Regions from separate parts of the Micromonospora sp. SCSIO 07396 genome, predicted to be linked through region 1. Evidence: riboswitches for the same ligand, from Rfam matches in the RefSeq annotation. Region 1 holds a riboswitch; each other region holds the start of a gene.
What was found. Region 1 has a riboswitch for cobalamin ahead of bluB (5,6-dimethylbenzimidazole synthase). Riboswitches for the same ligand answer to the same signal wherever they lie in the genome.
Positions count from the first base shown of each region.

Region 2: linked by a shared signal. The riboswitch ahead of ACWCHM_RS07950 (ribonucleoside-diphosphate reductase subunit alpha) and the one ahead of bluB (5,6-dimethylbenzimidazole synthase) in region 1 are both predicted to bind cobalamin.
Region 3: linked by a shared signal. The riboswitch ahead of cobN (cobaltochelatase subunit CobN) and the one ahead of bluB (5,6-dimethylbenzimidazole synthase) in region 1 are both predicted to bind cobalamin.
Region 4: linked by a shared signal. The riboswitch ahead of ACWCHM_RS13535 (CbtB domain-containing protein) and the one ahead of bluB (5,6-dimethylbenzimidazole synthase) in region 1 are both predicted to bind cobalamin.

Region 1 is NZ_CM132210.1:1,632,703-1,638,153, forward strand. It holds gene ACWCHM_RS07265 (potassium-transporting ATPase subunit C) at 1-772, shown strand, start outside; gene ACWCHM_RS07270 (TetR/AcrR family transcriptional regulator) at 958-1,545, opposite strand; gene ACWCHM_RS07275 (SDR family NAD(P)-dependent oxidoreductase) at 1,627-2,520, shown strand; cobalamin riboswitch at 2,539-2,737, shown strand; gene bluB (5,6-dimethylbenzimidazole synthase) at 2,775-3,407, shown strand; gene ACWCHM_RS07285 (hypothetical protein) at 3,493-3,837, shown strand; gene ACWCHM_RS07290 (TetR/AcrR family transcriptional regulator) at 3,809-4,423, opposite strand; gene ACWCHM_RS07295 (hypothetical protein) at 4,526-5,451, shown strand, end outside.
Region 2 is NZ_CM132210.1:1,826,367-1,831,817, forward strand. It holds gene ACWCHM_RS07945 (ribonucleotide-diphosphate reductase subunit beta) at 1-729, opposite strand, end outside; gene ACWCHM_RS07950 (ribonucleoside-diphosphate reductase subunit alpha) at 783-3,158, opposite strand; cobalamin riboswitch at 3,280-3,493, opposite strand; gene ACWCHM_RS07955 (helix-turn-helix transcriptional regulator) at 3,521-4,408, opposite strand; gene ACWCHM_RS07960 (oxidoreductase) at 4,538-5,440, shown strand.
Region 3 is NZ_CM132210.1:2,466,845-2,472,295, reverse strand. It holds gene cobN (cobaltochelatase subunit CobN) at 1-2,974, opposite strand, end outside; cobalamin riboswitch at 3,282-3,411, opposite strand; gene ACWCHM_RS10420 (hypothetical protein) at 4,013-4,348, opposite strand; gene ACWCHM_RS10415 (aldo/keto reductase) at 4,440-5,339, opposite strand; gene ACWCHM_RS10410 (MFS transporter) at 5,413-5,451, opposite strand, start outside.
Region 4 is NZ_CM132210.1:3,166,854-3,172,304, forward strand. It holds gene ACWCHM_RS13525 (copper resistance CopC family protein) at 1-359, shown strand, start outside; gene ACWCHM_RS13530 (PepSY-associated TM helix domain-containing protein) at 589-2,031, shown strand; cobalamin riboswitch at 2,087-2,228, shown strand; gene ACWCHM_RS13535 (CbtB domain-containing protein) at 2,263-2,466, shown strand; gene ACWCHM_RS13540 (CbtA family protein) at 2,457-3,260, shown strand; gene ACWCHM_RS13545 (histidine phosphatase family protein) at 3,257-3,865, shown strand; gene ACWCHM_RS13550 (ankyrin repeat domain-containing protein) at 3,988-4,755, shown strand; gene ACWCHM_RS13555 (dihydrofolate reductase family protein) at 4,798-5,412, opposite strand.

The DNA of each region.
Region 1 (5,451 bases):
GCTTCCCGGCCTGTCCGGCACGGCGGACGGCTCCCTGATCACCGTGGACGGCAAGACCGTCGGCAGCGCGCTGATCGGGCAGTCGTTCACCGACGGGGACGGCAACCCCGTCCCGCGCTATTTCCAGTCCCGCCCGTCCGCCGCTGGCGACGGCTACGACCCGACCTCCACGGCGGCCGGCAACCTTGGCCCGGAAAGCGTCGTCGACACCCTCTCGACCGACCCGGAGGCAGCCTCCGAGAGCCTGCTCACCCAGGTCTGCGCCCGCTCCAGGGCGGTGGGTGCACTGGACGGGGTGGACGGACGACGCCCGTACTGCACACCGGACGGGGTCGGCGCGGTGCTTGCCGTGTTCCGCGCCGACGGGCTCACCGGCCCGGTCATCCGCGTGGTCAGCGTCAACCAGGTCGCCCCGGCCACGCCGTTCGTCAGCTCCTGGCAGGGCGTGCCTGTCGAACTGGCCAGGCCGGACGAGGACTACGTGGCCGCCGGCGGGCTGATCGTGCCGGTGCGGGGTGACGCTCCGGCGACACCCGCGGTGCCGGCCGACGCCGTCACCGCCAGCGGCAGCGGCCTCGACCCGCACATCTCCCCGGCGTACGCCCGGATCCAGGTGGCCCGGGTCGCGCGCGAGCGCGCCGCGGACCCCGCAGCGGTCCGGGCGCTGGTGGCGAAGCACACCACCGGCCGGTCGCTCGGCTTCATGGGCGAGCCCGGCGTGAACGTGCTGGAACTCAACCTCGCCCTCGACGAGAGGTTTCCCGCCCGCTGACGGACGACGTCGGGCAGGGCCGGCTCCCGGGTCGGCCCTGCCCGGACCTACCCACGGGCCACCGGCCGGCTCGTCGGCCCCGTGCCGTCCTCGGCCCGCCGACTACCGTCAGACTGCCGGACCCGGTGCTGCCGAGCCCACGTGCCGACCGGTCCCCACCGGCCGTCGAGTCCGCTGCCCGCCGGTCAGGTGTGCCGGTTCCTGACGGCGACCATGTCGACGAGGGTGTCGGTGAGGTCTTCGGCGCTGACGCCTCCCCACTTCGGGTCGGCGAGCTGGCCACTGGCCTGTAGGCCGGCGATTCCGTTGGCGCTGCTGATGAGCAGGGCCGCGTACCGGCGGGCGTCCTGCTCGCCCACCAGTTCGGCGACGACGGCCAGGAACTCGGTCTGGCTCCGCTGGGCGGCCCGGGCGAGTGCGGTGGGGTCGCCGGGCGGGTTGCTGAACATGAGCTTGTAGAGGTGCGGTTGACGGCGGCCGACGTCGACGAGTGCGAGGAGGCCGCCGCGGAGCTTTTCGGCGGCCGACAGGCCAGGTGTCGCGCGAAGGGTCTGCATGCGGTCCCCGAGCGTGTCCCAGGCCCGGGTCCCGACGGCGATCAGCAGGCTTTCCTTGTCGGGGAAGTGCCGGTAGGGCGCTCCGCGCGTCACTCCGGCGCGTGCTCCCACCGCGCGCAACGTCACTGCGTCGAGGCCACCGGAGTCGAGCAGCTCGGCGGCCGCTTCGAGCAGGGCGCGGCGGGTGGCGGCGGCTGATTCGGCGCGGCTGGTCACGCGGACGATGCTAGTCCGCCGGTGATGACTAAGTCACTTCACTCGGTTGACGTTGTCATCTGATTGGTGCAGACTTGAGAGATGACAACGTCAACTGAAAGTCGGGAACTCGTGGTCGTGACCGGCGCGTCGACCGGCATGGGTGCGGCCACCGCGCGGGAACTGGCCCGGCGTGGTTTCCACGTCCTCGCCGGCGTGCGGCGCGAGGGCGACGCCACGCCCCTGCGGACCGACCGCATCGAGCCGGTGATCCTCGACATCACCGACCCCGACCACGTCGCCGCGCTCGCCGCACGCGTCGGGCGGGATCCGCTGCCGCTGCGGGCGCTGGTCAACAACGCCGGCGTCCCCGGTGCCGGCCCGGTCGAGGTGGTGCCGCTGCACGAGTGGCGGCGCATCTTCGAGGTGAACCTCTTCGGTCACGTCGCGGTCACCCAGGCCCTGCTCCCCGCGCTGCTGCGCGGCAAGGGGCGCGTCGTCAACATCAGCTCCCTCAACGGCAGGGTCTCCATGGCCGGCTACGGTCCGTACGCCGCCAGCAAGTTCGCCATGGAGGCGATGAGCGACGCGCTGCGCAACGAACTGGCCTCGTACGGCGTGCAGGTGGTGGTGGTCGAACCGGGCGGCGTCAAAACCGAGATGTCCCGCGTCGGCCTCGCCGCCCTCGGCCGTCTCGACGAGACGATGACCCCGGAGCAGAACGAGCGCTACGGTGCCCTGATGCAGGCGATCCCCTCCCACGTGGCGGCGTTCACCAGGGCCGGGGTGACCTCCGCCGTCGCCGCGAAGAGGATCGCCGCGGCGGTGACCGACCGCAGGCCCCGCACCCGCTACACCATCGGCGCGACGGCTGCCCTCCTCATCCGGGCCTCCCGCGTCCTTCCCGACCGGATGCTCGACCGGATGACGACCTCCGACCTGCGCAGGCACTACCCGACCGGGAACCGTGGCCGCACCACCGCCACCCGTACGTGATCCACCGATAGCATCGGCGGCGGCATGATCGTGCGAGGTGCCCCGCAACTGCGGGGAGAATCGGGAAGCCGGTGTGAATCCGGCACGGGCCCGCCGCGGTGACCGGGGAGCGACCGTCCAGGCGCGAGGAGCGCAGCCACTGGCCGTACGGCTGGGAAGGCGGACGGGTCGGCGTTGATCCGGGAGTCCGAAGACCGGCCTCGCGTCGACCGCCCACCCGTCGGGGGTGGGCCGAGCGCAGCGGGAGCCTGCCTGTGGAACTCTACGACGCCATCCACCGCCGCCGGGACGTCCGGGCCGAGTTCACCGGGGAGCCGGTGCCGGCCGACACCCTGCACCGGATCCTCGACGCCGCGCACGCCGCGCCCAGCGTCGGCCACTCGCAGCCGTGGGACTTCGTCCTGGTGCGGGACCCTGCCGTCCGTCGTCGGTTCTACCGGCACGTGCAGGCCGAGCGGGCCACGTTCGCCGCCGCTCTGGACGGTGCCGCGGCCGAACGGTTCGCGCGCATCAAGATCGACGGGGTGCTGGAGTCGACGCTGTCCATCGTCGTCACCTACGACCCGCAGCGCGGGGGCCCGGCGGTGCTCGGGCGGCACGCCATCGCCGACGCCGGCCTCTACTCGGTCTGCCTGGCCATCCAGAACCTCTGGCTCGCCGCGACCGCCGAGGGGTTGGGCGTGGGGTGGGTCTCCTTCTACCGGGAGTCGTTCCTGGCCGACCTACTGGGTGTGCCGGCCGGCATCCGGCCGGTGGCCTGGCTCTGCGTCGGGCCGGTCACCCATCTGGAGGCCGTGCCCGACCTGGAGCGGCACGGGTGGCGGCGACGCCGGCCGCTCGCCGAGGCGGTGCACCATGACCGTTGGCTGCACCGGGCGACCGACTGACCGAACAGCTAATTCGGGTACGTCGATGCAACGGTTAGGCTGACGTCGCGCTCAGTCGTTACCTGGCTACGTTGGGAGGAGTTCCATGCGTACCACCGTCACGGCCCTGGCCACCTCCGCGCTTGCCGCCCTGGGCCTCGTGGCCGCCGGGGCCACGCCGGCCCTCGCCGCCGCCCCGGCGCCCTTCTGCGAGTCCGGCGCGTCGCAGTTCTACTGCGACGGCAGCAGCACCGGCACGACGACCTGGAGCATCACCTGGTACTCCGGCAGCGTCGGCACCTTCACGACCGCCGGGCCGACCCTCTTCGCCACCTGCCCGGCCAGCAACCTCGGCCACCCGGTGCGGGCCAGCTACAGCTACGTCGACGGGGGCACCACCCAGTACAGCGGCACCACCCAGTTCATCTGCCGCAGCGGCGCCTGGCAGTAGCGACCTGACCGTTCGAGGTGGGCAGCCCTTCCAGCTCGGTCCGCAAGGTCGCGAGTGCGGCGTCGATGATGTCGGCGAGCCGGCGACCGTCGTCGGTGTCGAGCCATGCGGCGACGGACACGTACATCAGGGTTCCCGCCGTCTCGGCGAGCAGGTCGGCCCGCAGCGGATCGAGGCCGCCGGCCCGGAAGCCGTCCCGCATCACCTGGGCCAGCATCGCGCGCTTGTGCTGGTCGCGTTCGCGCAGCCCCGGGTCGGACGCCACGATGGCGCGCCGCTGCCGCAGGTCGTCCTTGCGACCTTCGAAATACGTCTCGGCGAGCGTGCGCAGGCCCGCGACGATGAACGCCAGCGGTTCGTCTGCGGGCGCCGTGGCCATGAGTTGCTTGGCGTAGGCACCGATCTCGGCCTCGTCCGCGAAGAGCACCTCGCGCTTGTCGGCGAAGTGCCGGAAGAACGTGCGCGTCGTCAGGCCGGCCCGCGCGGTGATCGCCGGCACAGTGGTCGCGGCGAAGCCCTGCTCGGCGAAGAGTTCGAGCGCCGCCTGCCGCAGCCGCTCGCGGGCATCCGGTCGCCACCTGGCCATGGTCCCAGTGTAGTCGTGATGACATCGCATGTCGTCGCCGGTATGGTGATGACACGGCGTGTCGTCACTGGGGCGGATGCCGCACCAGGGCGGAGCTGTGCCATGACCGACGTATGGATCCTCGGCGGCACCGGCCGCAGCGGCCGCGCTATCGCGGCCGAACTGCGCCGACGGAACATCGAGCCGGTGCTGGTCGGCCGGGACGCCGAACGGCTCAAGGCCGCCGCCGGCGGGCTGCCGACGATGCTCGCCGGTACGGTCCGCGAGACCGTGGCCGCGATCCGCCGGGAGCGGCCGGCCGTGGTGGTCAACACCGTCGGACCGTTCATCGAGACGGCCCTGCCCCTGCTGGACGCGTGCCTCCCGACCGGCCACTACCTCGACCTCGCCAACGATCTGGCCTCGGTGTCGGCGGTCCTCGGCCGGCACGGCGAGTTGACGACAGCGGGACGCACGGCCGTCACGGGAGCCGGCTTCGGCGTGACCGCCACCGAGAGCGTCGTGGTGAAGCTCTGCCAGGGGCAGCCGACACCCCGGCGGGTCCGGGTCGACATGGTGCCCTCGTTGGCCACCGAGGACGGCGTCGTCGGCGACGCCCTCGCCGCCACGATCGTGGAGGGCATCCCCGGGGTCGAGGGCGGTGGGCGGTTCCAGGGCCGCCGGTACCGCGACGGACGACTCGCCCCGGCCCGTCTCGGCTGCGACCCGATGAAACTGGTCCTGCCCGACGGGTCCACGGTGACCACCGCCGGCATGCCGCTCGGCGAACTGATGGCCGCCCAACGGGCCAGCGGCGCAGCGGACGTGCTCGCCGCATCGAGCGAGGCCCCGTCCTCCCCGGTCATGCGCGCGGTGCTGCCCGTGGCGACCGCGCTGCTCGCGATCGGCCCGGTGCGCGCCCTCCTGCGGCGACGGCTCGCCACGGTAGCGACCAGGGCCCGCCCGAAGCCCCGCGAGCACTCCTGGGGCCACGCCGTCGTGGAATGGCCGGACGGCAGCATCCGCGAGGGCTGGCTGCGGGTCGGCGA
Region 2 (5,451 bases), 190 kb from region 1:
CACCTCGCACTCGACGGCCTCGGCGAGCATCTCGGTGACCTGTCGTTCCAGCTCGGCGTCGAACAGGTCCGGCTCCTCCCGCCGGGCGGTCTCCACCACGTCGAAGGCGAACGCCATGTGCATCGACTCGTCGCGGAACACCCAGTTGGTGCCCGACGCCAACCCGTTGAGCAGGCCCCGCGAGCGCAGGAAGTAGACGTAGGCGAACGCGCCGTAGAAGAACAGCCCCTCGATGCAGGCGGCGAAGCAGATCAGGTTGAGCAGGAACGCCCGCCGGTCCGCCCGGGTCCGCAGCTCCCGCAGCTCGAACACCGAGTCGATCCAGCGGAAGCAGAACTCGGCCTTACGCCGGATCGACGGGATGTTCTCGATGGCGGCGAACGCGGCGAACCGTTCCTGCTCGTCGGGGACGTACGTGTCGAGCAGGTTCAGATAGAACTGCACGTGCACGGCTTCCTCGAACAGCTGCCGGGACAGGTAGAGCCGGCCTTCGGGAGAGTTGACGTGCTGGTAGAGGTTGAGCACCAGGTTGTTGGCGACGATCGTGTCACCGGTGGCGAAGAACGCCACCAGCCGGGACACCAGGTGCCGCTCGGCGGGCGACAGCCGTTCCAGGTCGGCCAGGTCGGAGTGCAGGTCGACCTCCTCCACCGTCCAGGTGTTGCGGATGGCGTCCTTGAACCGGTCGAAGAAGTGCGGGTAGCGCATCGGCCGCAGGGTGAGGTCCATGCCGGGGTCGAGCAGCAGGTGCCGCCCGCCGGTGCGGGTTTCGTCGACGGTGGTCACTGGCACGCCTCGCAGCTCTCGGGGTTCTCCAGGGAACAGGCCAGCGCCTCGGCGTCGGCCGCGACGACCGGGGCGACGGTGACGGTGGCCTGCTGGATCCGGGTCGCCGGACGCGACCGCAGGTAGTATGTGGTCTTCAGCCCGGACTTCCAGGCGTGCAGGTACATCGAGGACAACTTGCCGATGGTCGGCGCGCTGAGGAACAGATTCAGCGACTGCGACTGGTCGATGTAGGGTGCCCGCGCGGCGGCCAGGTCGATCAGCGCCCGCTGCGGCAGCTCCCACGCGGTACGGAACAGCTCCCGCACCTCGGCGGGCAGGTCGACGATCCCCTGCACCGACCCCTCGGCCCGCTTGATCTGGTCGCGGATCTCCGGCGTCCACAGGCCGCGTGCCTTCAGCTCGCGTACCAGATAGGTGTTGATCTGGAGGAACTCCCCGGACATGGTCTCCCGCTTGAACAGGTTGGACACCTGTGGCTCGATGCACTCGTAGCAGCCGGCGATCGACGCGATCGTGGCGGTCGGGGCGATCGCCACCAGCAGCGAGTTGCGCAGGCCGTGCGCCGCGATCCGGGTGCGCAACGCCGCCCAGCGCGCGGTCTGGGTGGGCTCCACCCCCCACAGGTCCGGGTGCAGGTCGCCCCGGGCCGCCCGGGTCTGCGGGTACGCCGGGTGCGCGCCGAACCGTTCGGCCAGACCGGTCGACGTCTCCAGGGCGGTCAGGAAGATCTCCTCCTGGACCCGGGTGGACAACTCCCGGGCCCCGGCCGAGTCGAACGGCAGGCGCAGCGCGAACAACGCGTCCTGCAAACCCATCAGCCCCAGCCCGACGGGCCGCCAGCGCGGGTTCGACGCCGCCGCCTGTTCGGCCGGGTAGTAGTTGATGTCGATCACCCGGTCCAGGAACACCACCGCCGTGCGGACCGTGGCGCGCAGCTTCTCCCAGTCGACACCGTCGCCGGTGAGGTGCGCGCCGAGGTTGACCGACCCCAGGTTGCACACCGCCGTCTCGGTGTCGCTGTTGACCTCCAGGATCTCGGTGCACAGGTTGGACAGGTGGATCGTGTTGCCCGGCACGCCGGTCTGGTTGGACAACCGGTTCGACCGGTCCTTGAACGTCATCCACCCGTTGCCGGTCTGCGCCAGGGTGCGCATCATCCGCCCGTACAGGTCCCGGGCCTTGACCGTGCGGACCGCCTTCTTCTCGGCGACCCGGTACGCGGCGTCGAACTCCTCGCCGTACAGGTCGGGCAGCTCCGGGGCATCCGACGGGTCGATCAGCGACCAGTCGCCGTCGGCCTCGACCCGGCGCATGAACTCGTCGGGGATCCAGTTGGCCAGGTTGAGGTTGTGGGTGCGCCGGGCCTCCTCACCGGTGTTGTCCCGCAGCTCCAGGAACTCCTCGACGTCCGGGTGCCACGGTTCCAGATAGACGCAGGCCGCCCCCTTGCGCCGGCCGCCCTGGTTGACCGCCGCGACCCCGGCGTCGAGGGTTTTGAGGAACGGCACGATCCCGTTGGACCGGCCGTTGGTGCCTCGGATCAGCGCCCCCCGGCCACGTACCCGCGTGAAGGAGATGCCGATGCCGCCGGAGAACTTCGACAGCTTCGCCACCTGGTGGTAGCGCTCGTAGATCGAGTCCAGTTCGTCGCGCGGCGAGTCGACCAGGAAACACGACGACATCTGGGTGTGCCGGGTGCCCGAGTTGAACAACGTCGGGGAACTCGGCAGGTAGGCCAGCGACGACATCAGCCGGTAGAACCCGACCGCCTCGTCGGGCGTGCCGGACAGCCCGCAGGCCACCCGCAGCAGCCAGTACTGCGGGGTCTCCACCACCAGCCGTGACCGCGGGTGCCGCAGCAGGTAGCGGTCGGCCACCGTACGCAGTCCGAAGTACTCGAACCGCAGGTCACCGGCCGGGTCGACGGCGTCGTCGAGTTGACTGGCGTGCCGGGCCACGAACGCGGCGGTGTCGTCGGCGATCAGGCCGAGGCCGTGGGCGTACCGGATGGACTCGCTGAAGGAGGTCACCTCCTGCCCGCGGACCTCCTCGTCCACGTAGGCGGCCAGCAGCCGGGCCGCCAGCCGGGAGTACTGCGGTTCCGTGCCGATCAGCTCGGCCGCCGTCTGGATCGACAGTTTGTCCAGCTCGGCCGTTGTCGCCCCGTCGTAGAGGCCACTGATCGTCCGGGTGGCCACCCGCAGCGGGTCGACCTCGTCCAGGTCGGTGGCCCACCTGGCGACGGCCGTGACGATCCGGTTGACGTCCACCGGTTCGGTGTCGCCGTCGCGCTTGCGGACCCGCATCGCGGGCCGGCGTGGCTGCGCGCCGTCGACGTCGGACGGTGGGCTCTGCGCTGTGCTCGTCATGACCTCTCCTCGCTGTCACCGATGGCCATCGGGACGCGGGAGAACGCCAACGGGCGCGGCGCGACGGCCGGCCCGGGTGCTGGCGTCGGTCGTCCCGCGCGACCTCCGACCGCCGCGCGCAGCAGCGCACGGCGCACTGGCAGGTCTTCGGACTCGCGGGCGTGACCGGGGTCGGTCGCCTACTGGCCGTCGCTTCCCAGACCTCGCGGTCCAGTGCTCGATGACGGCGGTCGTTCCCACTTACCGCTGCGGGGCAGTCCCGGATTCCCACCGGGTTCCCTGTTGCCTCGACCGGACCACCGGGCCCGGCCGAACCAGCTGCGTGGCACACCATATATGGCGTAGATGGGGGAGAGGCAACACTAGATGTCGCGTCGGCGTGTCAGATAACTCTCACCCGAGCGGCCGGTGGCCCGCAGTGACGCCAGCAGCCGCAGCGCGTCGGCGTCGGCGCTGCCCGGCTCGGCGGTGAAGACCAGCATGACCGGGCCGGGGTTGCCGGGCAGCGGGTAGGTGTCCCAGTCCAGGACGATGTCGCCGACCTCGGGGACCTGGAAGGTCTTGGTGCCGCTGACCGAACCGCGCACGTCGTGCCGGGACCACAGCCGCCGGAACTCGGCGCTGCGGATGCTCAGCTCACCGACGACGGCGGTGGCCCGGGGATGGGTGGGGTCCGTGGCGACGGCGGCGCGCATCATGCCGATGTAGTCCATGGCCTGCTGCTCCCAGGCCGCGCAGCGCCGCACCGGGGCCGCCGCCTCGTCGAACATCAGCAGCAGCATGTTGAGCCGGTCCGGCGGGTGGTCCGCCGGGTCACCGAGCAGCGCCACCGCCCACGCGTTCCAGGCGAGCAGGTCCAGGTGACGGCCGAGTACCACCGCCGGGGTGTCCATCACGCGCAGCAACCGCCTGGTGCTCTCCGGCACCCGCTCCGGGCCGTGGTCGACCCGGGCGGGCACCGGCCGGCGGGCGGCGCGGGCCAGGGTGAACAGGTGCCGGCGTTCGTCGTCGTCGAGGCCGAGCGCGGCGGCGAGCCCGTCCAGCACGTCGTCGGACGGGCGAACCTCCCGGCCCTGTTCCATCCGCTGGTAGTAGTCGGTGCTCAACCCGGCCAGCAGCGCCAGTTCCTCGCGGCGCAGCCCGGTGACCCGGCGTCGGCCGCCCGGCTCCAGGCCGACGTCCCGGGGGTGCAGCCGGCCGCGCCGGGCGCGCAGGAAGTCACCGAGTTCACGGGCGTACGGATGGGTCATGTCGCCAGTGTGACGCGGCCCGGACCGGCGCGGGTAGGTCTGCGGGACCTAGGCAACCGGCTACGACGGAGTCCGCCCGGCCGGTCCGTAGCGTCGGTGCTCCCACCCCCGACCGCTCAGGAGCAGCAGATGACCTGGACCGCCGACCACATTCCCGACCAGCGTGGCCGCACCGTCGTGGTGACCGGCGCGAACTCGGGCCTCGGTCTGGTCACCGCCACCGCGCTGGCCCACCGGGGCGCGCAGGTCGTGCTCGCCGTCCGCGACACCGCCGCCGGCCGGCGGGCCGCCCGCAGCATGGGCGGCGACGTCGAGGTACGCGAGCTGGACCTCGCCTCGCTGGCCTCGGTACGGGAGTTCGCGGCGGCCCTGGCCGCCGACCATCCGAGGATCGACCTGCTGGTCAACAACGCCGGTGCGGTGCTGCTCGGCCCGCGCCGCACCACCGTCGACGGCCACGAGCTGCATCTGGCCACCAACCTGCTGGGGCACTTCGCGCTGACCGGCCTGCTGCTGGGCAACCTGGCCGCCGCGCGGGCGGCCCGGGTGGTCAGCCTCAGCTCGATCACCCACCGCAACGCACACCTGGACTTCACCGATCTGATGGTCGAGCGTGGCTACCGGGGTTCCACCGCGTACGGCCGATCCAAGCTCGCCACCACCGTCTTCGGCATCGAACTGGACCGCCGGCTGCGCGACGCCGGATCACCGGTGCTCAGCGTGCTGGCGCATCCCGGCGTCACCCGCACCAACCTGACCCCCCGGGCCTGGTCCCACCAGGGCCGGTCCGGCCGGGTGTTGGCCCGGCTCAGCCTGCTGGCCACCCAGTCGGTCGAGCAGGGTGCGTTGCCCCAGCTGCGCGCCGCCACCGACCCGGCGGTGCGCGGTGGCCAGTTCTTCGGCCCGGCCCGCCTCTTCCAGACCTGGGGGCCGGCCACCGAGGTACGGGCCAGCCGGGAGGCCACCGACCCGGCCGTCGGCCGTCGGCTGTGGACGACGGCCGAGGAACTGACCGGCGTGAGCTATCCCTGACGCAGGGCGCA
Region 3 (5,451 bases), 830 kb from region 1:
CCGGCTCGTCGAGGGCGGCGACCAGCCGTACCGCATCGTCGAGGAGGGCGACGACGTGCGGGAACGCGTCGCGGAAGAAGCCGGAGATGCGGACCGTGACGTCGACCCGGGGCCGGCCCAGTTCCGCCACCGGCACGACCTCGACGCCGGTGACCCGCCGCGACCTGTCGTCCCACACCGGCCGGCAGCCGAGCAGAGCCAGCACCTCGGCGATGTCGTCGCCCTGGGTACGCATGGCGCTGGTGCCCCACACGGTCAGCCCGACCGACCGCGGGTACTCGCCGGTGTCGGCGAGGTAGCGGGCGAGCAGCGAGTCGGCCAGCGCCACCCCGACGTCCCACGCGTTGCGGCTGGGGATCGCCTTCGGGTCGACGGAGTAGAAGTTTCGGCCGGTGGGCAGCACGTTGACCAGGCCCCGGGTGGGCGACCCGGACGGTCCGGGCGGCACGAACCGGCCGGCGAGCGCGCCGAGGGTGTGGGTGATCTCGTCGGTGGTGCGGTCCAGCCGGGGCACCACCTCGCGGGCGGCGAACCGCAGCACCTCGACGGCGTCGGGGCAGCCGTCACCGGTCACCTCGGTGACCACCGCGTCGGCCCGGTCGGCGTCCCAGCCGAGGGTCTCCATGCCCAGGACGAGCCGCCGGGCCAGCGCCTCGATCAGGTCCACCGCGTCGGCGGCGGTGACCGCCGGCCCGTCGACGACGTCGGTCAGCGCCGCCGGCACCGCCACCCGCGCCCCGGGCTCGGCCAGCAGCGCCTGCTCGTCGAGGCCGTAGCCGGCGGCGAGGGCCTGCCGCAGGCCGGGCAGGGCCCGGCTGCCGCCCCACACCTGCGGGGCGCGCAGCACGGCCAGGACGAGGTTGACCCGGGCCTCACCGGTGGGCACCCCGGCCAGGACGTGCAGCCCGTCGCGGATCTGCACGTCCTTGACCTCGCACAGGTAGCCGTCGAGGTGCAGCACGAAGTCGTCGAAGTCGTCGGCGGCCGGCATCGCCTCGGTGTGCAGGTCGTGGTGGAGTTCGGCGGCGCGCACCAGCTCCCAGATCTGCCCCCGGACCACCGGCACCTTCGCCGGGTCGAGCGCCTGCACGGTGGCGTACTCGTCCAGCAGTTGTTCGAGTTTCGCCAGCTCGCCGTAGGTCTCGGCGCGGGCCATCGGGGGCACCAGGTGGTCGACGACGACGGCGTGCGCCCGCCGCTTGGCCTGGGTGCCCTCGCCGGGGTCGTTGACGATGAACGGGTAGACCAGCGGCAGGTCACCGAGGACGGCGTCGGGGGCGCAGTCGGCGGCCAGGCCGAGGCCCTTGCCGGGCAGCCACTCCAGGGTGCCGTGCTTGCCGAGGTGCACCACCGCGTCGGCGCCGAAGCCGCCGTCGTCGACCGGCGCGGCCAGCCACCGGTACGCGGCGAGATAGTGGTGGCTGGGCGGCAGGTCGGGGTCGTGGTAGATGGCGATCGGGTTCTCGCCGAAGCCGCGCGGCGGCTGGATCAGCAGGGTGACGTTGCCGAACCGCAGCCCGGCCAGGACGATGTCCCCGTCGTCGGTGTAGAGCTGACCGGGTGGCTCACCCCAGTGTTCCCGCATCCGGTCCCGCAGGTCGGCCGGCACCTGGTCGAACCAGCGCCGGTAGGTCTCCCCCGGCACCCGGGCCTCGGCGGCGGCCAACTGTTCCGGGGTGAGCCACTCGACGTCGTGGCCCCCGGCGGCGATCAGCGCGTGGATCAGCGCGTCCCCGTCGGTGGGTGGTGGCGCGTCGCCGAGGTGGTACCCCTCGGCGGCGAGGGCGGCGAGCAGGCGGACCGCCGAGGCGGGGGTGTCCAGGCCGACGGCGTTGCCGACCCGGGAGTGCTTCGTCGGGTAGGAGCTGAGCACGATCGCCACCCGCTTGTCGGCGTTGGGCAGGTGGCGCAGCCGGGCCTGCCGGACGGCGATCCCGGCGACCCGGGCGGCCCGCTCGGCGTCGGCGGCGTAGACCGACAGCCCGTCGGCGTCGATGCGTTTGAACGAGAACGGCACGGTGACGATCCGGCCGTCGAACTCGGGGATGGCCACCTGCATGGCCGCGTCCAGCGGGGACAGCCCGGCGTCGCTGGCCGCCCACTGCTCCCGGGTGCTGGTCAGGCAGAGCGCCTGGATCACCGGCACGTCGAGGGCGGCGAGCGCGCCGACGTCCCAGGCGTCCTCGTCGCCCCCGCCGGAGGCGTCGGCGGCGACCGTCCCGCCGGCGGCGAGGACGGTGACGACGAGCGCGTCGCAGCGGGCGAAGAGGTCCAGCGGCCCGTCGCCGGGGGTGAGCCCGCGCAGCGAGCCGCAGAAGATCGGCAGCGGTTCGCCGCCGGCCGCGTCGACCGCGTCGGCCAGGGTCTGCACGAAACCGGTGTTGCCGGCCAACGCGTGCGCCCGGTAGAACACGATCCCCACCGTGGGCCGCCCGCCGCCGCCCTGCCGCCCGTCCGGTCCGGCCGCCTGATCCGCCTGGTCGGTCGGGTCTGACTGGGCGGTCGGGGCGGTCGGGGCGGTCGGGTCTGGGTGGGCGGTCGGGCGGCACCGGTCGAGGATGCCGTACGGCGGGGTGGGGGTGGGCGGGTCGAAGCCCTCCCCGTTGAGCAGGACCGTGTCGGACAGGAACCGCGCCAGCTGGGCGAGGTTCTCCGCGCCCCCCTCCACCAGGTAGGACAGCGCTTCGGTGGCCACCCCGGAGGCCACCGTGGACGCCGCCATCAGCTCCGCGTCAGGCACCGCCTCGCCGCCGAGCACGATCGTGGGGACCCCTGAGCCGAGCACCGCCGCGAGGCCGTCCGGCCAGGCCTGCCGCCCGCCGAGCAGCCGTACGACGGCCAGGTCGACCCCGTCGAGCAGGGCCGGTACGGCGGCCACGTCGACCCGGGTGGGGTTGGCGAGGCGGTAGTCGGCGGCACTGGCGCGGGCGGCGAGCAGATCGGTGTCGGCGGTGGACAGCAGCAGGATGCGCACGTGCAGCTCCGGAGAGTGACGTCCGGCTCGACCACGGGGCCGGGCCGAGCGGGGCGGGAGGGACGCCGGTCAGCGGCGGCGGAGGTCGACGACCCCGCCGACGGCGGGGCACCCGGACCGGCCGTCAGCGGTACGTGGCAGGCCGACCGCCCCGGCGACGGCCGGCGACGGTGGGAGTGGTGGGAGCACGCGGCGGCGCGGGCTCGACAGTGATGCGGGAATCACCGACCGTGATCGGGTCGGCAGTGACGCTGCGCGTCATCGGGTCCTCCTCGGGTGTCCACGCCCTGGGGTTCTCCGACGGCCGAAGTATCCTGGCTCCCGGATCGACGCTCACCCCCGGCCTTCCAACCGTGCACGCACGGTCGTGACCCACGAGGGGGGATCGCTCCCCGGTGACAGTGGCGGGACCGCGTCGGAATCGCACCGACTTCCTTCACTGCCGTCAGGCCGCGAATGCTGCCACACTCCTCACCCCGAGGTCAACGGCAGCCACCGGCCCCACGACGGCACCGGTCGGCCCCCGTGGTGAGGCCGACGGCGATGGTTCGCGCTCGTCCAACGGGGCGCGGCCCACACCCAGACGGCCCGCACCCAGACGGCCCGTCCCCGGTGGATCGTCCCCGGTGGCTGGCCGGCCCCTGGCGGTCGGGATACCTCTTTCACACGCTGTCGAGCTGATGACGTCAACGACTCGGACCGGCATGGTCGGGTCCGACCGGACGGTGGTCGGGCGGATAGCCCCGGCCACCCCACCGCCGCCGCAGCGCGGCCCCGGCCCGACGCCTCGGGCCGCGCCGCTCCGACGCCACCGGTCACCCTGCCCCGACACCGCCGGCCATCCCGTCACGGCGGTGCGGGTCGGCACACCCGGCAGGCAACGATCCGTCATCGTCATCAGCTCGAAAGGACCCGCATCGACATACCCACACCGAGTGGCCGGCGGACCGCAGGCCGGCGCACGCGGCCAGCGCACGCCTTCGCCACCCTGGCCGCACCCCACGACCCCGCCGCACCCCACGCACGGCTGGTGGACAGTCAGCGCAGGCGGCGCTCGGGGTGGGCCCGGTTCCAGGCCCGCATCCGCTCCGGGTACCCGGTCTTCGCCGCCTCGTACAGGGGCACCGCGTGCCGGTGGGCCAGCTTCGCCGCCGTCCGTGGGGAGCCGGTGCGGCGGCGGATCCACTCCCCGTCGTGCGCGATCGCCACCACGGTGGTGTCGGTGGCGGTCGTCTCGGGTTCGAGATAGAACTCCACCCCCCGGTGGGCGGCCACGAAGTCCGCCAACGCGGTCAGGTCGTCCCGGGTGGCCTCCCGGTCGAGCTTGGTCGGGATGCCCTCGTCAGCCCGGGTCCGTCGGCTGAACCAGCCCATCTGCCCGTTCCTCTCCTCGGCGTCCCTCCAGTGGAGCACCCCCACCTGGAAGGGCGCTGCGAACCCGGTGACAGCCGGCTGAGCGGCCCGTTCACGCCCGGTCGAGGGCGGCCAGCTCGTCGGGGGTGAGCCGCAGCGCCCCGGCGGCGACGTTCTCGGCCAGGTGGGCCGGGTCGCCGGTGCCGGGGATGGCCAGCACGTGCGGGCCCTGGTGCAGCGTCCAGGCGAGGCGTACCTGTTGCGGGGTGGCGTCGTGGGCACGGGCGACCGCGCGTACCGCCGCACCGTGGTCGGTGCGCGCCCCGCCCTCGCGGTTGCCACCGGTCAGGGAGAAGAACGGCACGTAGGCGATCCCCCGGTCAGCGCACTCGCGGACCATGGCGTCCTGGTCGCCGCGGTTGTCCAGGGCGTAGTTGTTCTGCACGCAGACCACCGGGGCGATGGTCTGCGCCTCGTCGAGGTGGTCGAGGCGGACGTTGGACAGACCCAGGTGCCGGATCAGGCCGGCGTCGCGCAACTCGGCCAGCGCGCCGAAGCGTTCGGCCACGGAGTCCGGCGCGGGTCGTTTGACGATCCGCAGGTTGACCAGGTCGAGGTGGTCGCGACCCAGCCGGCGCAGGTTCTCCTCCACCTGGGCGCGCAACTGCGCCGGGCCGGCCTCCTCGTGTATCCCGGTCGTCGGGTCGTCCCGGAAGCCGACCTTGGTGGCGATGACCAACCCCTGCGGGTACGGGGCGAGCGCGGCGCGGATCAGCTCGGTGGCGTACCGGGCGGGGCCGGTGCCGACCTTCAGGGTGCCGCCCGGCGAGACGTAGAAGGCGGCGGTGTCGATGTGGTCGATCCCCAGCTCGACGGCCCGGCGCAGCACGCGCAGCGCCCGCTCCCGGTCGGGGTGGGCGGTGATCCGCATCGAGCCGAAGCCCATCCGGTGCACGGTGCGGTCGCCCAGGGTCCAGCGGCCCGCCGCTGCGGCGGTGATCTCGGTTGGCATCCGGCGACCCTAGCCAGCGCCGGCAGCCTGGGGTAACGGCCGCGCACCCGATACCGGAACGGGTCGGGGACTGTTAGTTTTTCTGTACTGGACCGGTGGGTGCCGACGGTCC
Region 4 (5,451 bases), 1.5 Mb from region 1:
CCGACGGGACGAAGCGACGTGTCCCTACCGGCGATCCGGTGGTCTCCGGCACGACGGGAGCCGTCCGGGTGACCGGTCCCCTGCCCAACGGGACGTACACCGTGGCGTACCGGGTGGTCTCCGCCGACGGGCACCCGGTGCAGGGGTCGTACCCGTTCACCGTGGCCGACCCGGCCGGTCCGGCCGCGCCGTCCCCCGGTCCGCCCACCGCGTCCCCCGACCCGCCGACCGCTGCGGCCGTCGCGGTGGGGCGCGGCGGCGGGCGGTCCACCGTCGTCGGTGCCGCCGGCAGCGCGGTAGTCGTCCTGCTGGCCGCAGCAGCCCTGCTGCGTCGGCGACGCCGGTCGCGGCGCCCCTGAAGCCACCCGCCGCCGCTGGGCCGCAGGCGGTCGCGGTCGGCAGACCCGTGCCGGCAGACGGTCGTCCCTTGTGGACCCGTGACGCCGCCGGCCCGTCCGGACATGTGCCGGGAACCGCGGGGACGTCCGCTGCGACTACCTCACCAGGCGGGGCCGATCGCAGGGAATCGGCTGACCCGCAGGCACGGGGCGACCATCGAATACATCCAACACATTCGATCGGATGGATATGTCTGTCACTGAGTTGTCCGACCCGCCGAGGCCGGAACCCGCCCCACCCGCCCGGCCGGCCCGGGGTGGCTCCCCGTTCGGCGCGCTGCTGCTGCGGCTGCACTTCTACGCCGGCATCCTGGTCGCGCCGTTCCTGGTGGTCGCCGCGTTGACCGGGCTCGCCTACACGGTGGCCCCGCAGGTGGACGCGGCGCTCTACGGCGAGGTGTTGACCGTGACGCAGGTGGGTGAGCGCCCGGTGCCGGTGGCCGACCAGGTCGGGGCGGCCCGCAACGCCCATCCGGAGGGCAGCGTCAGCGCGGTGCAGCCCGGCACCGGCGACCGGACCACGAGGGTGGTGTTCACGGTGCCGGAGCTGGCGGACAAGCAGCACACCGTGTACGTCGACCCGTACACCGGCCGGGTGCAGGGGCAGCTCACCACCTGGTTCGGGTCCACACCGGCCACCACCTGGCTGGACGACCTGCACCGCAACCTGCACCTGGGCGCGGTCGGCCGGCACTACTCGGAGCTCGCCGCGAGCTGGCTGTGGGTGCTCGCGCTCGGCGGGGTGGTGCTGTGGTGGCGTCGCCGCCGCGCCTCCCGGTCCACCGCGCGGCACCTGCTCGTACCGGACCTGACCGCCGCCCGCGGGGTGCGCCGGACCCGCAGCTGGCACGCCACCACCGGGATCTGGCTCACCGTCGGCCTGCTGTTCCTCGCGGCCACCGGGTTGACCTGGTCCCGGTACGCCGGGGCGAACTTCGGCGCCGGTCTCGACGCCCTCGACGCCCGCGCCCCGCAACTCTCCACCGCCCTCGCCGCCGGACCGGCTCCGGCCGACCCCGGTGGCGGCCACCACGGTGCCGCCGGGGCCGGCGGGGTGGTCGAGTCGGCCGCCTTCGACCGGGTGCTGACCGCCGCCCGGACGGCCGGGCTGGCCGGCCCGGTCGAGATCGCCCCCGGCGAGCCGGGCTCGGCCTGGACGGTCACCCAGGTCGACAACACCTGGCCGGTGGCCAAGGACCGGGTCGCCGTCGACCCCACGACGGGGACGGTCACCGCCCGCAGCGACTTCGCCGACTGGCCGCTGCTGGCCCAGCTCAGTGGACTCGGCATCCAGGCCCACATGGGGGTGCTCCTCGGCCCGGTCAACCAGATCCTGCTCGCCGCGCTGGCCCTCGGGCTGCTCTGCGTCGTCGTCTGGGGCTACCGGATGTGGTGGCAGCGCCGGCCCACCCGGGCGGACCGCCGGGCCCGCACCGGCACTCCGCCACCCCGGGGTGGTGTGCGGGGCCTGCCGTGGTGGGCGGTGCCCGTCGGCGTACCGGTGGTGGCGGCGATCGGCTGGGCCTTGCCCCTGCTCGGGCTGAGCCTGCTCGCCTTCCTCGTCGTCGACGTCGCCCTGGGCGTGGCGGCCCGACGTCGCCGCGACGCCGCCCCCGCACCGGCCGGCGGATGACGTGCCGCCCCCGGCCGGCACGTCACATTCCCCGGGCGACGATTGACCGGTCGGGGGTCGCGCCGTTACGGTCGACCCACTATCTGCGGCGTCGCGAGGTAAGCCGGTGGGAATCCGGCGCGGTCGCGCCACTGTGAGCGGTTCCGTCGTCGACGGGTCCGTGAGCCAGGACGCTCGGTCGTCCGCAGCCTTGCGATGGGGACGCGTCATCCCCGGGAAGGTTCGAATCCCATGTCGAGTCCCACTCCTGCCCAGCCGCTGGTGCACCCCGTCGGGTCCACCCGTCTGTGGTGGACGGCCCTGGCCGTCGTCGGCGTACTCCTGCTGCTCACCTACCTGGTCGCGTTCGACCAGGGTGCGGTCTCGCGCAGCGGCATGTTCCTGCACGAACTGATGCACGACGGCCGGCACCTGCTCGGTGTCCCGTGCCACTGACCGCTGCCCACAACCCACCCACCTTCGTCACCGTCCTGCTCCGCGGGCTCCTCGCCGGCCTCGTCGCCGGTCTACTCGCGGGCGGTTTCGGCTACCTCGCCGGTGAGCCGCGCATCGACGCGGCCATCGCGATCGAGGAGGCCGCCACCCACACCGGGCCGGTGGCCGACGACCACCACGCCGAGGACCTGGTCGGCCGGGACGGGCAGCGGTTCGGCCTGTTCCTGGCCACCGGCCTGTTCGGGACGGCGATGGGTGGCCTGCTCGCGACCGCGTACGTGCTGCTGCGCCGACGGTTCCCGGCCGCCGACGACGGCCGGTCGGCGTTGCTGCTGGCGGGCGGTGCCCTGCTCGGCGTAGTGCTCGTGCCGTTCGGGAAGTACCCGGCCAATCCCCCGGCGGTGGGCAACCCCGACACCATCGACCAGCGCACCGCCGCCTACCTGGCGTTGGTGGTGCTCGGCCTGGTGGCCGTCTGGGCGGGCACCCTGGGCTACCGGTCGGTCCGCGCCGACGCGCCGCCCTGGCAACGGTGCGGCGCGGCCCTCGGCGGGTTCGTCCTGGTCGCCGGCGTCGGGTACGTCGTCCTGCCGTCGTTCCAGGAGGTCCCGGAGGACTTCCCGGCAGCCCTGCTGTGGAATTTCCGGCTGGCCTCGCTCGGCACCCAGGTGGTGCTGTGGACCGCCCTCGGTCTGTTGTTCAGCGCCCTGATGAGCCGACGCACCGCAGGGCCGCGCCCCGGCGACCGGGCCCGTGCGCCGCTGACCGGTCAGGGCACGCCGGCCCGCCCGTGACCTCGACCAGCCTGCGGCTGGTCGCCCACGCCCACACCGGCGCGCTGCGGCGGGCGGTGTTCGGCGCGGGCGACGACGACCTGGACGAGGGCGGTCGACAGGCCGCCCTCGCCCTGGCCGGTCACGGCCGGACCGGGCCACTGGGCACCGTGGACACCTGTCTGACCAGCCCGGCGACCGCAGCGGTGCAGACCGCGTACGCCCTGGGGTTACGGCCCACCGTCGAGGCCGCGCTGGCCGACTGCGACTACGCCGGCTGGGCCGGGCGCAGCCTGGCCGACGTCGGGGCGCGCGAGCCCGGGGCGCTGCGCCAGTGGTGGGAGACGCCCGGGGCGACGCCGCACGGCGGGGAGTCCCTCGTCGCGCTGCGCGAGCGGGTCGCCGGCTGGCTCGACGACCGGCTCGGGCCGGGCCGGCGGATCGTCGCGGTGACCCATCCGATGGTGATCCGCGTGGCGATCGTGCACGCGCTCGGCCTGCCGATGGCCGCCCTGCCCCGGCTGGACGTCGCCCCCCTGGCGGTGGTGCGCCTCAGCCGGTACGGCCAGCGGTGGCAGCTCCGGTTCACCGCGCCGGCCGGGCCCGGAGACCGACATGCACCATGACCGGCCGGTCCGCCTCCGGCGAACAAGGTGGCGGTGCGGGCCGGTGGCGGTGAGACTCGGTCCTGGCCCCGACCTACCCGGGCGGCGGGGCACGGCAACCGGCTGCGGGTAGGGTCGCGCAGATGACCGGTGATCCGTCGCTGCTCGCCGCCGACGATCCGTTGGCGGTCGCGGTGACCGGGGCGATCCGCGACGGTGACCTCGCCCGGCTGCGGTCGCTGCTCAGCACGCACCCGGGGTTGGCCGCCGGGCACATCGTCGACCGGGTCGGCGGGGTCCGCACCCTGCTGCACGTGGTCACCGACTGGCCGGGCCGGTTCCCGCGTGGTGCCGACACCGTCGCCGCGCTGGTCGCCGCCGGTGCCGACGTCGACGCCCGGTTCGCCGGTCCGCACCGGGAGACACCGCTGCACTGGGCGGCCAGCTGCGACGACGTGGACGTCGTCGACGCCCTGCTGGACGCCGGCGCCGACATCGAAGCTCCCGGGAGCGTGATCGCCGACGGCACGCCGCTGGCCAACGCGCGGGCCTTCGCCCAGTGGCGGGCGGCGTTCCGGCTGGTCGTCCGGGGCGCCCGCACCACCCTCGTCGACGCGGCGACGCTCGGCCTGCACGACCGGGTGGAGCGGGCCTGCACCGGTGACACCCCGCCGTCGACCGACGAGATCGACTGGGCGTTCTGGGGTGCCTGCCACGGCGGGCGGCAGTCCTGCGCCGGGTACCTGTGGACACGCGGCGCGCGGCTCAACCGGGTGCCGCCGTGGGAGCACCGCACCGCCCTGGACGCGGCCGTCCGGCGCGGTGCCACCGAACTGGTCGGCTGGCTGCGGGCGCGAGGTGCCGTCACCGCCGCCGAGTTGGGCCCGCACCCGCCCGATGCCACCGGCTGACCCGGGTACGCCCACCGCCCGGCCCGACGCGACGGCTGCGGGCTACTCCCCGGCGGCCAGCTGCTCCTTGGCCTCGTCGTAGCCGGCCGCCGCCGGGGCGTCGGTCGGCGCGTAGATCACCCGGATCACCCCGGTCGGGTACACCTCGGTCGTGGTCACCCGCAGGTGGTACGGGGTACCCCCGTCGTCGAACAGCCGGCGGCCCTTGCGCGCCGCCACCGGGTGCACCAGCAGCCGTAGTTCGTCGACGAGACCGGCGGCGAGCAGCTGCTGCACCACGGAGATCGAACCGGGGATGAGGACGCCGCCGACACCGGGGTCGTCGCGCAGCGCCGTGACGACATCGACGAGGTCGCCGTCCAGCACCTCGGAGTTGCGCCAGGGCAGCTCCCTCGCCTGCCGCGTGACGACCACCTTGCGCAGGTCACCGAGCTGCTTGGCGAAGGGCGCGTCGTCGCCACCGGCGGCCTCCCGGTCGGGCCACGCCCCGGCGAAGCTGTCGTAGGTCTCCCGGCCGAACAGCAGCACGTCGGCGGCATCGTAGTCCGCGCTGACGGCCCGCCCCATGTTGTCGTCGAAGTACGGGAAGTGCCAGTCGGGGTCGATCTCGGCCACGCCGTCGGCCGAGATGAACAGCGTGGAGATGACCTTTGCCATCGGAAGGGTCCCTTCGGGTCGGTAACCGGACCGGCTCAG